Regions from separate parts of the Scandinavium sp. M-37 genome, predicted to be linked through region 2. Evidence: predicted binding sites of a transcription regulator. Region 2 holds the regulator's gene; the other holds the start of a gene.
What was found. The regulator Fur, encoded in region 2, represses iron uptake genes when iron is present. The targets are predictions, from matches to a motif close to ATAATAATGAGAACNACTATCAA.
Positions count from the first base shown of each region.

Region 1: the regulator Fur is predicted to act here: its motif matches at 4,222-4,244, upstream of fepB (Fe2+-enterobactin ABC transporter substrate-binding protein).

Region 1 covers NZ_JBIGIN010000013.1:22,889-30,582, forward strand. The annotation lists gene entA (2,3-dihydro-2,3-dihydroxybenzoate dehydrogenase EntA) at 1-538, opposite strand, end outside; gene ACG0Z5_RS11355 (isochorismatase family protein) at 538-1,389, opposite strand; gene entE ((2,3-dihydroxybenzoyl)adenylate synthase EntE) at 1,401-3,011, opposite strand; gene entC (isochorismate synthase EntC) at 3,021-4,196, opposite strand; gene fepB (Fe2+-enterobactin ABC transporter substrate-binding protein) at 4,372-5,331, shown strand; gene entS (enterobactin transporter EntS) at 5,426-6,661, opposite strand; gene fepD (Fe(3+)-siderophore ABC transporter permease) at 6,773-7,694, shown strand, end outside.
Region 2 covers NZ_JBIGIN010000007.1:107,771-115,464, reverse strand. The annotation lists gene chiP (chitoporin ChiP) at 1-1,172, shown strand, start outside; gene chiQ (ChiQ/YbfN family lipoprotein) at 1,220-1,558, shown strand; gene fur (ferric iron uptake transcriptional regulator) at 1,654-2,106, opposite strand; gene fldA (flavodoxin FldA) at 2,433-2,963, opposite strand; gene ybfE (LexA regulated protein) at 3,112-3,405, opposite strand; gene ybfF (esterase) at 3,537-4,301, opposite strand; gene seqA (replication initiation negative regulator SeqA) at 4,475-5,026, shown strand; gene pgm (phosphoglucomutase (alpha-D-glucose-1,6-bisphosphate-dependent)) at 5,046-6,686, shown strand; gene potE (putrescine-ornithine antiporter) at 6,744-7,694, opposite strand, start outside.

The sequences.
Region 1 (7,694 bases), on a different contig from region 2:
TGGAGCCTGGCGAGACAATATTGCAACGCACGCCGCTCGCCGCCAGTTCCAGCCCGACGGTCAGGGCCAGGCTTTTCAGCGCCGCTTTCGATGCGCCGTATGCGCTCATGCCAATGCGCGGGGTGTGCGCCGCATCTGAGGCGACGGTGACAATCGCCCCCCCCTGCTGTTGACGAAATTTCGCCATTGTCTGCTGGAACAAATTGAACGCCCCGCCGACGTTGACCGCGAAGGTCTGCTGCCAGTCGGCCTGGCTCAACGCGTCCGTCGCGCCCATGCGTAAAATTCCGGCGGCGTTGACCAGCACGTCGAGCCGCGCCAGGTCATGCAACAGTGGCGCACAGACCAGCAGCACCTGCTGCGGATCCGCGACGTCCATTTTCACCGTGGTGAAAGGATAGTCAGCCTGTTCAAACGCCAGGTCGAAACCGGTGACGTCTGCCCCGGCCTCAACAAATGCCCGGGCGGTGGCGTAACCAATACCTTTGCCCGCCCCGGTCACCCATACCGTTTTGCCGTGAAAATCGAATCCGGCCATCACTTCACCTCGCGGGACAGCAGCGCCCACCAGGCATCAATCGTTGGATTCTTCGCCAGCATCACAAAATCGATATCGCCGTGAATTTTGCGCCAGCGCGCCGCCAGGGCCATCATCCGTACCGAATCCAGACCGTAATCAATCAGGTTTTCGTCATCCAGCGGTTCGTCGGATTCATCCAGCAGCGGCAGGATCACCGCCCGCAGTGCCGCTTTTGACCCCGGCAGCGGGAGCAGTTCTTCGGTCATCACTACGCGCCCGGAACGCCCGGCCACGTATTTCAGCGACATCAGATGTTCGTCGCGGCTGAAATCCGCCAGCGCATCGGCCACGAAGAACGGTTTGATATCCCGCATGAACGCGTCGGTGGCGGTGGTCATGCAGCCGATGTGCGCATACACCCCGGTGATGACCAGCTGGTTGCGCCCGGTCTCTTTGAGCATCTGCTCCAGCGGCGAGCGGTGGAAAGCGCTATAGCGCCATTTGACCAGCACGGTGTCGGCTTCGTCTGGCGCGAGGGCGGCAATCACCCGCTGCTGTTCCGGGGAGCGGGTCAGGCCCGGCCCCCACATATCATTCAGCAAGGCGCGGTCTTCATCGCTCTGCTCTTTCGGCTGGGCGGTGTAGTAAACCGGAATATTGTGTTGTTTGGCAAAGTCACGCAGGGCTTTGATATTGGCGACCACGGTCTCCATCATCGCGCTATTTTCACCCCAGAAGTTGAGGAAATACTCCTGCATATCATGAATAAGCAGCGCAGCGCGCTGAGGCTCAAAGGCCCAGTCCACTTTGTTAGCCGGGATATCAGCGGCGGTGGGCAGCGCATAAGCCTGCAGTTTTGGAATTGCCATACTCTTCTCCTTCAGGCCAGGGCGCGGTCCGCAATCCACTGACGTAATTGTTTTTTATCGACTTTTCCCACCGGCGTCAGCGGCAGCGCGTCCACGCACTCCACCCGGTCCGGCAGCTTGAATTCAGCAACGCCCTGCTCACGCAGGAAACGACGGACGGCCACCGCCTTCAGCGGGGTTTTGACCACCAGATACGCGCAGCTCTTTTCGCCGAGCAGACTATCTTCCATGCTGACCAGTGCGGCGTGGATCACCGCCTCGTGGCGTAACAGCAGGTTTTCGACTTCCTCGGCGGCTATCTTTTCCCCGCCACGGTTGATCTGATCTTTCTCGCGCCCCTGTACCGTGATGTAGCCGTGTTCGTCGATTGAAATCAGATCGCCCGAGCCGTAGAAACCGTTGGCATCGAAGGCGCTGGCGTTGTGCTCCGGGCTGTTGTAATAACCGCGGAAGGTATACGGCCCGCGGGTCATCAGACGGCCCACTTCGCCACGCGGGAGCGGATTGCCCTCGGCGTCGGCGACCCAGACTTCGTCATCCGGCGACATCGGGCAGCCCTGGGTGTGGATGATACGTTCCAGCGGATCGTCCAGACGGGTGTAGTTCACCAGCCCTTCCGCCATGCCGAACACCTGCTGCAGCTGACAGCCGATTTCCGCCGGAATACGTGCCGCCAGCGTGGCCGACAACCGAGCGCCGCCCACCTGTAACAGCGTCAGGGAGGCTAATTGCGCCTGGCTGTTGTCGTCATGAACGGCCTGCAACCACAGGCTCACCGCCGGAGGCACCAGCGCCGCGACGTTAATTTGATGCTGTTCAATCAGCGGGAAACAGAGCGTGGCGCTCGGGTCGGCGGCCAGAATGACGCAGCCGCCCGCGAGGAACACCCCGAGCGCCCCGGGGGAACTTAGGGCGTAGTTGTGTGCCGCAGGCAGCGCGCACAGATAGCGCGTGGTCGCATCAAAGGCGCAAATCTCATTGCTGCGGCGAATGCTGTAGTAATAATCGTTATGGGTGCGAGGAATAAGCTTCGGCGTACCGGTACTGCCGCCAGACAGTTGGAAGAAAGCCACTTCGCCTGCGTCAGTGGGTGACGGCACAAAATTATCCGCAGGCTGCGCCATGGCCGCCGCAAGATTGTGTTCCCCATGGTCGTTACGCAGCAGCACGATGCGCACCGAGTCGTGCTGGTCGACAAAGTCGTTGAGGAAGGCGTCATCGGCAAACAGGGCATGCTCCCGGTCGGCAATCACTAACGCCGGTTGAATTTGCGTGGCGTAGGCCTGCAGTTCGCTGCGCTGATGGCTGAACAGCGCATTCACCGGGGCCACGCCGATACGCAGCAGTGCGAATAGCGCGATATAAAATTCCGCTACGTTGCCCAGATGCACCAGCGCGGTTTCCCCCGCTTGCAGCCCCTGACGCTGCAACGACGACGCCAGGTTATCCACCTGCGCGTTCAGTTCACGGTAGGTAATGCGGCGATCGCCGTCGATCACCGCCAGCCGCTCGCTGTCGGCGTGACGCGTCAGAATGTCGGTCAGCGGCAGATCCTGCCAGTACCCCTTTGCCCGGTAACGGGCCGCCAGCTCCGGCGGCCAGGGCGTAAATGCAACACTCATCGTCAATCCTTAATTGAGGCCAAACACGTTCAGCATGGTGGTCAGCTTGACGCCGGTTTCGCGCCATTCCCCCAGCGGGGACGAGGCAGGCACGATACCCGCGCCCGCGAACAGGCGAATGTGGTTGGCACGGACGTTGGCGCAGCGGATGGTGACCACCCACTCGCCGTTACCCTCGGCATCACACCAGCCGACGATCCCGCCGAACAGCTCCCGGTCAAACGGCTCCAGCTCGGCGATCAGTTGCTTGGCGACATCGTGCGGGAAGCCGCTCAGGGCTGGCGTTGGATGCAGCAGGCAGGCCAGCGACAGCGCGTTCTCCCCGGCTTTTGCCTCGCCTTCAATTGGGGTCGCCAGATGCCACAAAGTCGGGGTGGTGATCAGCTGCGGTGAGGAAGGGAGCGACAGCGCATCGCTGCGCGGGGCCAGCACGTTTTTCATCGCCTGGGTGACAAGATCATGCTCATGGCGGTCTTTTTGCGAGGCCAGCAGACGGTTGCCCGCTTCCCGGTCCAGCACGTTATCCGGCTGACGTCGCGCGGAACCGGCCAGCGGCAGCGAACTGAAATGCGCCCCGTCTTTACGCAGCAGCAGTTCCGGGCTGGCACCGAGCAGCACTCCGCCGTCGGGCAGCGGCACGTGGAAGTTGAAGCTCGCCGGATTCTGGGCAATGAGCCGTTCCAGGAGCGCCCCGGTGTCGACGTGGGTATCAGTTGTTATCTCGATCAGCCGCGAGAGCACCACTTTGTCGACTTTCGGCGTGGCGGTCAGCTCGGCGGCGCTCGCCACCATCGCCATGAACAGGTCCTGCTCCGGGATTTCCTGACGCGCCTGAACCTGCATCGGTTTCATGCTGGCGGCGTAAGGCGCGGAGTGCTGTTTGGCGGTGCGGGAAAACGCCTCGCTGTGCTGCGGAATAAACAGCGCGGAAGGCTGGGTGGTATCAAACGGGATCGCGCCCACCAGCAGCGGACGTTCAATTCCGGCGGCTTTGGCCTGCGCGAAGGCATTGGCGAGGGTGTGCTGGAACGCCCCCGCTAAATCTTCACCGCCTTCCACGGGCTGTTCGATGCGACGAAAACAGCCGGAGGTGGTGAAACTGCGGTACGGCGACATAAAAAAGAAGTTGTCGGGCGACAGCGTTGATGCGACTTCCTGCACGGCCTCAGCCGGTGACGTTTCCATATCATCCTCCAAAACGATAAAGATATTAATAATGATTATCATTTATATTTTGGTTCGGTAAGCTAAAAGTAAAAGCGTCCCTTGTCAACTTCCGCCGCATCATCCGACTTGCATCTGAGATGCCTTGAAGTGAAAATGAGTTTCATTAACATCAACAAAACAGGACTTTGCCGTCGTGAAATTCCCCGTTTTCTTCCGTCATACCCTGCTCATCTCCGGGCTGTGCCTTTTAGGATTAACCTCAGCCATGGCCGCCGACTGGCCGCGTCAGGTGACCGACAGTCGCGGCAGCCACACGCTCGAGCACAAACCGCTGCGCATCGTCTCCACCAGCGTTACCCTGACCGGGTCGTTGCTGGCGATTGACGCCCCGGTGATTGCCAGCGGGGCCACCACGCCGAATAACCGCGTGGCGGATGCACAGGGCTTTTTGCGCCAGTGGAGCGACGTGGCGAAACAGCGCAAGCTCACGCGGCTGTATATCGGCGAGCCGAATGCCGAGGCCGTGGCCGCGCAGATGCCGGATCTGATTCTGATCAGTGCTACCGGCGGCGACTCGGCGTTAGCCCTGTACGATCAGCTGTCGACCATCGCCCCAACGCTGGTTATCAACTATGACTCGCAAAGCTGGCAGGCCCTGCTGACTCAGTTGGGTAGCATCACTGGCCAGGAACAGCAGGCCGCCGCGCGGATCGCCGAATTTGATACCCAGCTAGCGACGCTTAAAAAGCAAATGAAGCTGCCGCCGCAGCCGGTCAGCGCGCTGGTGTACACCGCTGCCGCCCACAGCGCGAACCTGTGGACCCCAGAATCCGCACAGGGAAAACTGCTCGAACAGTTAGGTTTCACCCTTGCCCCGCTGCCTGCCGGGCTGCACACCAGCCAGAGCCAGGGTAAACGCCACGACATTATTCAGCTGGGCGGCGAGAACCTGGCGGCGGGCCTGAACGGCGAATCGCTGTTTGTGTTCGCGGGCGACCAGAAAGATACCAACGCCATCGAGGCCAATCCGCTGCTGTCACACCTGCCGGCGGTGCAGAACAAACGCGTTTATGCGCTCGGGACCGAAACCTTCCGCCTTGATTACTATAGCGCGATGCGGGTGTTGCAGCGTCTGGAAACGTTGTTTGGCTGATGCCTTTGCCCGGTGGCGCTTCGCTTACCAGGCCTACGGAATGTGCGGTGTAGGCCCGGTAGGGCGCAGCCACCACCGGGCACCTTCCACCGGATTAAACCGCTGCCGTTTCCTGGCGGAAGCGGCGCAACTCTCCAAGCAGCAACACCAGAATCAGCCCAACGATCGCCAACGCCCAACCGCTGGCGGAGGCCGCCGCGACCGGGGTGAGCATCGCGCCAACGCCGCCTAATATTGCCGCGCCGATGGCATCGCCGGTGACGTTCTGCGCCGTCCACAAACCGTTAATGCGCCCGAGCATCGCTTCCGGGGTTTGGGTCTGAATCAAGGTATATTGCAGCAGTGAACTGATGGCACTCAGCCAGCCAAACAGCGCCAGACACAGCACGCCCAGCGCCCAGACCGGCATCAGGCTGAACAAGCCAATGGCGACGAACGCACCGACGGTCGTCAGGAGCATGATTTGCCCAGGCCGAACGCTGCGCGCCAGGTTGCCGCTGGTGAGCGCCCCCAACGCCGCCCCGAGCGGGATCGCCGCATACAACATGCCAATCTGCGCCGCCGACATATTCCAGCTCATCGCCAGCGCCGGATACAGCACCCGCACCGCGCTGGCCATGGTCAACAGAGCGCCGAGCAGCGCAATGCCGCCAATCAACGGGCTATTAAACAGAAAGCGCAGGCCGGTCAGTAAGGATTTCAACGGATGTTCACGCGGCTGCGGAGGTGGCGGCAACAACGGCAGACGCAGCAGCGTCAGGGTGGTGATGAAGGTGCCGAGCGCCGCCAGTAAATAGTTCCAGGAGAATCCCCCGCTCGCCAGCAGCAGGCCGCCAACCATCGGCGAAATCACCGACCCGAGGCGCACCGTGAGCATGGTTATCGCCCCGGCCTGCATCAGGTTTTCACGCCCAACCAGCGCAGGCGTCGCCGCCAGCAGGGCGGTCACGCCAATCGAGGCGAACAGCCCATCCCAGATACCGAGCAGATAAATCGCCAGCAGCGACGGCTCCGGCAGCAGCGCATTCAGCCACAGGCCAATAAAACCGATCCCGCAGGTGCCGCGCGCCAGCAGGATAAGCTTCTTGCGTTCATAGCGGTCGGCCAGCACGCCGCCGAGCATCAGGCCGATAAACATCGCCCCGCCGGTCAACGTCACCGCCAGCCCAACATGCCAGGTGGAGTGAGTCAGCGTCTGGATTTGCACCGGCACGGCAACGCCGAGCAGGCCGAGAGAAAGAATGGAGATAAAACGGGCGATAAAGACGGCGCGGAACGCCGGGTGAGTCTTCAGCAGGCTGAGATTTAGCAGCCAGGATTGTCTTTGCATGACAGGGCCTTCAACGAACTTTCGGTACCATTTCCGTGGTCGCACATGCTAACATAGGCGAATAAGATCGAGAACGATAATTACTATCATTATCACATCATGGACGTTGCTATGTCGTTTTCTGCCGCCACGCTGCGTACCGTCGCCGTGCCCGGATTACTCATTCTGCTGATCGCCGCAGCTGCGCTCAGCCTGCTGATTGGCGCAAAACCGCTGCCGCTGAACGTGGTGCTGGACGCCCTGTCCGGCACCTGTCGCAGTCCCGACTGCACCATTGTTCTTGACGCCCGTTTACCTCGCACCCTTGCTGGCCTGTTGGCCGGTGGCGCGCTGGGTCTGGCGGGCGCACTGATGCAAACCCTTACCCGCAATCCGCTTGCCGACCCCGGCATTCTCGGCGTTAACGCCGGAGCCAGCTTTGCCATCGTGCTGGGCGCGGCGCTGTTCGGTCTGACGCTGCCGCAGGAGCAACTGTTGCTCGCTTTTGGCGGGGCGCTGATCGCCTCGCTGCTGGTGGCCTTCACCGGCAGTCAGGGCGGCGGGCAGCTTAGCCCGGTGCGTCTGACCCTGGCGGGCGTGGCGCTCGGGGCGGTGCTCGATGGCCTCTCCAATGGCATCGCGCTGCTGAATCCCGATGTGTACGATCAGCTGCGTTTCTGGCAGGCCGGGTCGCTGGATATTCGCTCCCTGGAAACGCTAAAAGTGGTGCTGGTGCCGGTCACTATCGCCATCATGATAGCCCTCGGATTAAGCCGCTCGCTGAACAGCCTCAGCCTTGGGGCGGATACCGCCACCGCGCTCGGGAATAAAGTGGCGCGCACCCAACTATTAGGGCTGCTGACCATCACCGTATTGAGCGGCAGTGCCACCGCGCTGGTCGGGCCGATTGCGTTTATCGGCCTGATGGTGCCGCATATTTCTCGCGGGTTGGTCGGGGGCGATCACCGCTGGTCGCTGCCGGTCACCCTGCTCGCCACCCCTGCCCTGCTGCTGTTTGCCGATATTATTGGTCGCCTGCTGGTGCCGGGTGAAC
Region 2 (7,694 bases):
GCTATGCCGCCGATTTTATCGGCCTTGATATTGCTGCTTTCACCGCTATTGAAATGGCGGAGTCATCAGAAAGCGGACACCCAAACGAAATTGCATTCTCATCCATTAATAAAGGTTACGACGAAGATTACTCTGGCGATAAGAGTGGAATCAGCCTTTATAAAGCTGCCGCGAAATTCAAACTGGGCCCAACCTGGGCGCGAGCAGGTTATATTCAGCCAACCGGGCAAACGCTTTTAGCGCCGCACTGGAGCTTTATGCCAGGTACGTATCAAGGGGCAGAAGCCGGGGCTAACTTTGATTACGGTGATGCAGGCGCGTTGAGTTTCTCCTATATGTGGACCAACGAATACAAGGCTCCATGGCACCTCGAAACAGATCATTTTTATCAGAACGATAAGAAGACCAAAGTTGAGTATCTGCACTCCATTGGTGCTAAGTATGATTTCAAAAATGACTTGGTGCTGGAAGCGGCATTTGGTCAGGCAGAAGGCTTTATGGATCAGTACTTCGCCAAAGCCAGCTACAAATTTGATGTCGCCGGTGCACCACTCTCGACCAGCTACCAATTCTATGGGGCGCGTGACACCGTTGAGAGCAACACCATTAACGATATCTACGACGGCACCGCGTGGTTACAGGCACTGACCTTCGGCTATAAAGTGGCTGACGTGGTTGACCTGCGCCTTGAAGGGACGTGGGTAAAAGCAGAAGGCCAGCAGGGTTACTTCCTCCAGCGTATGACCCCGACCTATGCCTCCTCCAACGGTCGTCTCGATATCTGGTGGGATAACCGCTCAGACTTCAACGCCAACGGCGAAAAAGCGGTGTTCTTCGGTGCGATGTATGACCTGAAAAATTGGGATATGCCGGGCTGGGCCGTCGGTGCATCTTACGTGTATGCCTGGGATGCCAAACCGGCAGACTGGTATATCAACAGCGCGGGTCAGCGTGAAGACAACGCCTCGAACAAAATCAAAGAGTCTTCTTACAGCTTTGATGCGATGTACACCGTGCAGGAAGGCCGTGCGAAAGGCACGCTGTTCAAACTGCACTTCACTCAATACGACAACCACTCCGACATCCCAAGCTGGGGCGGTGGTTACGGCAACATCTTCCAGGATGAGCGTGACGTGAAGTTCATCGTTATCGCCCCGTTCACTATCTTCTGACACGCGTGCGGCAGGGTAAACCTGCCGCGCATTGATAAGGCCGTATCATGAAAAAATTGATTCTTATCGCCGTTATGGCTTCCGGGCTGGTGGCCTGCGCACAGCCATCTCCCGCACCACAAGAAGACAGCAAGCTGAAAGATGCCTACAGCGCCTGTATCAATACCGCTGAAGGAAATCCGGATAAAATTGACGCCTGCCAGAGCGTGCTTAACGTGCTGAAAACTGACAAGACCCATCAGCAGTTTGCGAATCAGGAAAGTGTACGCGTACTGGATTACCAGAATTGTATTCTGGCGACGCGGACCGGCAACGATCAGGCAGTCAAAGCCCGTTGTGATCAGGTGTGGAAAGAGATTCGCAGTAACAATACGCCTAAGCCGTAACCCTCGACGGTTGGCGCTATTGCCCCAATGTTATGCCAAAAATGCCAATAAAAAAGCCAACCGTCAGGTTGGCTTTTACTTTTCTGGGGGGCCGATTATTTCTCGGCACCGTCATGTGCGTGCTCATCTTCACGGCAGTCGCCTTCTGCGCAATGGCCATAAAGATAAAGACTGTGGTTGGTCAGACGAATGCCGTGTTTGGTGGCAATTTCGCGCTGACGCGCTTCGATAGAGTCATCACTGAATTCGATAACCTTGCCACAGTCGAGGCAGATCAGGTGATCGTGGTGATGCTGTTGGGTCAATTCGAAAACAGATTTACCGCCTTCGAAATTGTGGCGGGTGACAATCCCGGCATCGTCGAACTGGTTCAGAACGCGATACACCGTTGCCAGACCAATTTCTTCGCCCATGTCGATGAGGCGTTTATAAAGGTCTTCCGCACTGACATGGTGATTGTCAGGCTCCTGAAGCACTTCCAGAATTTTCAATCGAGGAAGCGTGACTTTCAGGCCTGCTTTCTTTAATGCGGTATTGTTGTCAGTCATGCGGAATCAGTCCTGTTGCTAGGCGATACACTTCCTTATAGGAAGTATTACTAAGAATGAATTCAGGATAATGCGTCTCATTATAGGACTGCGGTGCCTAAATGAAAACTGCAAACCCTGAGCAAAGTATGCTTTTCAGAAACGAGGCATCATCTGCAAAGCGAAACATCCGACCTCGTCAAAACAGAAGACATTGTACAGATATGTGCTCAAAAGTTAAAAATTTGTAGCGATTAATTTGATTGCTTATAACTATTAATTTTACGCAATCTATCGATTTGTTCATCAATCATACGGCGCAACGCAGGCGCTGCGCCGTGACATCATCAGGCGTTCTTGATCTCTTCCAGGTGCAGCTCTTCAGAGATTTGTTTTACCCACTTCTGAACGCGTTCAGCGGTCAGTTCAGGCTGGCGATCTTCATCAATGGCCAGACCAACAAAATGGTTGTCATCGGCCAGACCTTTAGAGGCTTCGAAATGGTAGCCTTCGGTTGGCCAGTGACCGACAATGGTCGCGCCGCGCGGTTCGATGATGTCGCGGATGGTGCCCAGCGCATCACAGAAATATTCTGCGTAGTCTTCCTGATCGCCACAGCCAAACAGGGCCACCAGTTTGCCGTTGAAGTCTACCTCTTCCAGCGTCGGGAAGAAGTCGTCCCAGTCACACTGTGCTTCACCGTAGTACCAGGTTGGGATACCCAGCAGCAGAATGTCGAAACCTTCGAGGTCTTCTTTACTGCTCTTGGCAATGTCATGCACCTCGGCAACGTCTTTGCCCAGCTGCTTCTGGATCATCTTCGCAATATTTTCGGTGTTACCGGTGTCGCTGCCGAAAAAAATACCTGTGATTGCCATGAGTAAAATAACCTCTTGAAACGTAATGAAATGATGGTGGAATGTTGCCCACAGATAAAGGCAATGATAGCAGGAGGAGAAGTGCGCGGGAACTGCAATTGCGCCGTACTGCACTCACTGCTAAATGAAAGTGAAAGATTTCGTGTTTTCAGTCACGTTCCTGGCCGTGTAACGCAGCCAGTTGTTGCATCAGTATCTCTTCGATAAGCTCGCTGCGGCTCATGTTTCTGGCATCCGCCAGCTCATTGAGTGCGTCAACGGCATCGTTATTGAGCTTAAGCTCAACGCGTTTGAGACCGTTGCTTTTGTCGCGTTTCAGCTGATTACGCTTATTAATGCGTAACTGTTCGTCGCGTGAGAGCGGATTGGTTTTCGGCCTTCCCGGGCGACGCTCGTTTGCGAACAAATCTAATGTCGTTCGGTCCGTTTGTTCTTTTGCCATGATTCAGAGTGACTTCGGGGAAACAAGCCGCCAGACGACAGGCCCGGCGCAGATAGCGCGCAATCATACATGAGCGAAACCCACACGCCAACGCCGGGAGCCACAATGGCGCTTGCTTGCTCGGATTTTAATCATTCCGCCAGGTAGCGACGGATAGCGCGGAGTACCGCATCCGGTTTTTCAGCATGAACCCAGTGTCCAGCCCCGGCAATCACGTGCGCTCGCGCCTGTGGGAACTGCGCTAACAGGGCGTCGCGGTACGCGTTGGTGACATAAGGCGAATTGCCGCCAGCAATAAACAGGGCAGGGTGGTCCCATGCGGGAATCGGTTCCCAACCGACGATGTGCTCATACTGATCCCACAATGCGGGCACGTTGAAGCGCCATTCGCCGTCGACAAAAGATTTCAACAGGAACTGAATCACGCCTTCTTCATTAATATGCTTGCGCATAACCTCTGCCGCCTGCTGACGGTTTGAGACAGCGGCTTCGGTCACCGCGTTGATGGCCGCAAAGATTTCATCGTGACGACGCACCTGATAATTCACCGGAGCAATATCTATCGCCACCCATTTTCCGACGCGTTCTGGCGCCAGGGCAGTAAACGCCATCACCGCTTTCCCGCCCATGGAATGGCCGATCAACGTGGCTTTTTCAATGCCGTTGGCATCGAGCGTGTCGAGAAGATCCTGCGCCATCGCCGGATAGGTCATTTCCGCGGATCGCGGGGAAAGGCCGTGGTTACGCATGTCGACTTGCAGAATATCGTGGTCGACAACCAGATCCCTCGCGAGGATCCCGAGGTTATCCAGGCTACCGAAAAGGCCGTGAACCAGGACGATGGGAGAATTAGTGTGCAGGTTTTGTGCAGTTTGCGCTCGGCTGTTTAATTTCATGGCAAAGTTCTTTTTTTCGCTACGTCGGGTTAGGGTATCATGTTGAGCATTCTGCCGCCCGGCTGCAACACTCAGTAGTCGTCTGAGTTTTTGCCGACACGCTATCCGCTGTTGGGTTTTGTCCTTATAATCCCAACGACTTGTATTCAGAAAAGATATCTCACTGGATTAAGATGAAAACGATCGAAGTTGATGACGAACTCTACGGCTTTATTGCCAGCCACACTAAGCACATTGGCGAGAGCGCATCCGACATTTTACGGCGTATGCTGAAAATTTCTGCCGTACCACAAGCTGCAGCAACCGTAGCCAAAGAGACCCCGGCACCTGCTTCTGCACCGGTCGTCGCTGCGGTCAAAAAAGTCGCTTCGCCGAAAGATAACGTTCGCGCGGTGCGTGAGCTGCTGCTTTCTGACGAATACGCTGAGCAGAAGAAAGCGGTCAACCGTTTCCTGCTGGTGCTGACTACACTTTACTCCTTAAACAACAAAGCATTTGCTGAGGCGACTGAGTCCCTGCATGGCCGCACGCGCGTCTACTTCGCGGTTGATGAAGCGACGTTGCTGAAAAACGGCAATCAGACCAAGCCTAAGCAAGTGCCTGAGACCCCGTACTGGGTGATAACGAATACCAATACCGGTCGTAAATGCAGCATGGTCGAACACATCATGCAGTCAATGCAGTTCCCCGCGGAATTAATTGAAAAGGTTTGCGGCACTATCTAAGCATAAGAAGGACCAGGCAATGGCAACTCATAACCGTGCGGGTCAGCCTGCACAACAGAGTGATTTGATCAACGTCGCCCAGCTGACGTCTCAGTACTACGTGCTGAAACCTGAAGTGGGTAACGCAGAACACGCGGTGAAATTCGGCACTTCCGGTCACCGTGGAAGCGCCGCCCGTCATAGCTTTAACGAACCGCATATCCTGGCTATCGCTCAGGCTATTGCGGAAAATCGTGCCAAAAATGGCATCACCGGGCCGTGCTACGTCGGGAAGGATACCCACGCGCTGTCAGAACCGGCGATCATCTCGGTACTGGAAGTGCTGGCCGCCAATGGTGTAGATGTCATTGTTCAGGAAGATAACGGCTATACGCCAACGCCTGCCATTTCCAACGCTATCCTGGTTCACAACAAAAAAGGGGGGGCGCAGGCTGACGGTATCGTCATCACCCCTTCGCACAACCCGCCGGATGATGGCGGTATCAAGTACAACCCGCCAAACGGTGGCCCGGCTGATACCAACGTTACCAAAGTGGTCGAAGACCGTGCTAACGCGCTGCTGGCCGATGGCCTGAAAGGCGTCAAGCGTCTGTCTCTGGATGAGGCCTGGGCGTCGGGTCATATTAAAGAACAGGATCTGGTGCAGCCATTCATCGAAGGCCTGGCGGAAATCGTCGATATCAAAGCCATCCAGAAAGCAGGCCTGAAGCTGGGCGTCGATCCGTTAGGCGGCTCCGGGATTGAATACTGGAAACGCATTGCCGAGTTCTACAAGCTTGACCTGACCATCGTCAACGATCACGTCGATCAGACCTTCCGCTTTATGCACCTCGATAAAGACGGTGCGATCCGCATGGATTGCTCCTCCGAATGTGCGATGGCGGGCCTGCTGGCACTGCGTGATAAGTTCGACCTGGCGTTTGCCAATGACCCGGATTACGACCGTCACGGGATCGTCACTCCGGCTGGTCTGATGAATCCAAACCACTACCTGGCGGTTGCCATCAATTACCTGTTCCAGCATCGTCCGCAGTGGGGCAAAGACGTGGCCGTGGGTAAAACCCTGGTCTCTTCGGCGATGATTGACCGTGTGGTTGAGGCCCTGGGCCGCAAACTGGTTGAAGTGCCGGTCGGCTTCAAATGGTTCGTTGATGGTCTGTTCGACGGCAGCTTCGGCTTTGGCGGTGAAGAGAGCGCCGGGGCATCGTTCCTGCGTTTTGACGGCACGCCGTGGTCTACCGACAAAGACGGGATCATCATGTGTCTGCTGGCGGCAGAAATTACTGCCGTCACCGGAAAAAATCCGCAGCAACACTATGACGAACTGGCCGAGCGTTTTGGCGCCCCGAGCTACAACCGTCTGCAGGCTCCGGCCACCTCGGCGCAGAAAGCAGCGCTGTCCAAACTCTCTCCAGAGATGGTTAGTGCAGATACCCTGGCGGGGGACCCGATCACCGCGCGTCTGACTGCCGCGCCGGGCAACGGCGCCTCCATTGGCGGTCTGAAAGTGATGACCCAAAATGGCTGGTTTGCCGCGCGTCCATCCGGTACGGAAGATGCGTACAAAATCTACTGTGAAAGCTTCCTCGGTGCCGAACACCGTCAGCTGATTGAGAAAGAAGCGGTAGAGATTGTGAGTGAAGTGCTGAAAAACGCCTGATCGCGTGAACAGATTACGTGAACAGTGAGAAAGGGAGCCGAAAGGCTCCCTTTTTTGTTAGCTGTGTTTATTCTTCAATTCAAAGCGGGGAGAGACCAGACCGTACAGCGTCCAGCCCATAAAGGTGACAATCGCACCCCAGAGCATCGCTTCTTCACCGGACGAATACAGCGCATAGAAGCTGTACATTGCCCCGATAAATGCCACCACGTTGGCGGCCTTAGCTTTACCCGGTGCCACGTTCGCCACTTTCTGAATGATAACCAGCGCCGCCATCGACAGAATATACGGAATGATGTTGGTCACCACCGCCAAATTGACCAGCACGTTAAACTGATTATTCAGCGAGGGGCTAATGGTCATCAGCGACAGCCCGGACTGGATGACGACAATCGTCAACATGCCCTGAACCGGCGCATCTGCCCGGGACAAACGGGAAAACACTTTCGGGAAGTACCCTTCGTCCGCCGAAGATTTAAACACCTGAGCGATGGTGAACTGCCAACCCAGCAGCGATCCGCAGCACGACATCACCATCAGGCCCATGATCACTTTCCCAACTTCCGGCGTGAACATCTGCGCAAAGGCCAGACCAAACGGTGCGGTGGAGCTGGCCAGGTCGATGTTCGGCACAATCCCGGCAATAACGTTGGTCGAGACGATGTAAATCACCGCCGCGCCTAAGGTGCCACCGAGTACCGCAATCGGCACGTTGCGTTCCGGATTTTCTACCACGTCGGTATTGGCGCAGGCGGATTCCAGACCGAGGAATGCCCACAGCGTCATAGCGATAGACGACCCCACCGCGCTAAAGAACGGCACGTGGTGCGGGTTCCAGGATTCAACGTACATCGTCGGGCTGAACCAGAACCAGCCGATGATGCACAAGCCGACGACCGGGATGATCACCCCCCAGACGGTGACGCTGCTGATCTGTCCGGTAATACGCGCCCCGCCAAAGTTGGCGATGGTACACAGCCACAGCACGCCGATGGTCGCCAGCCCAAT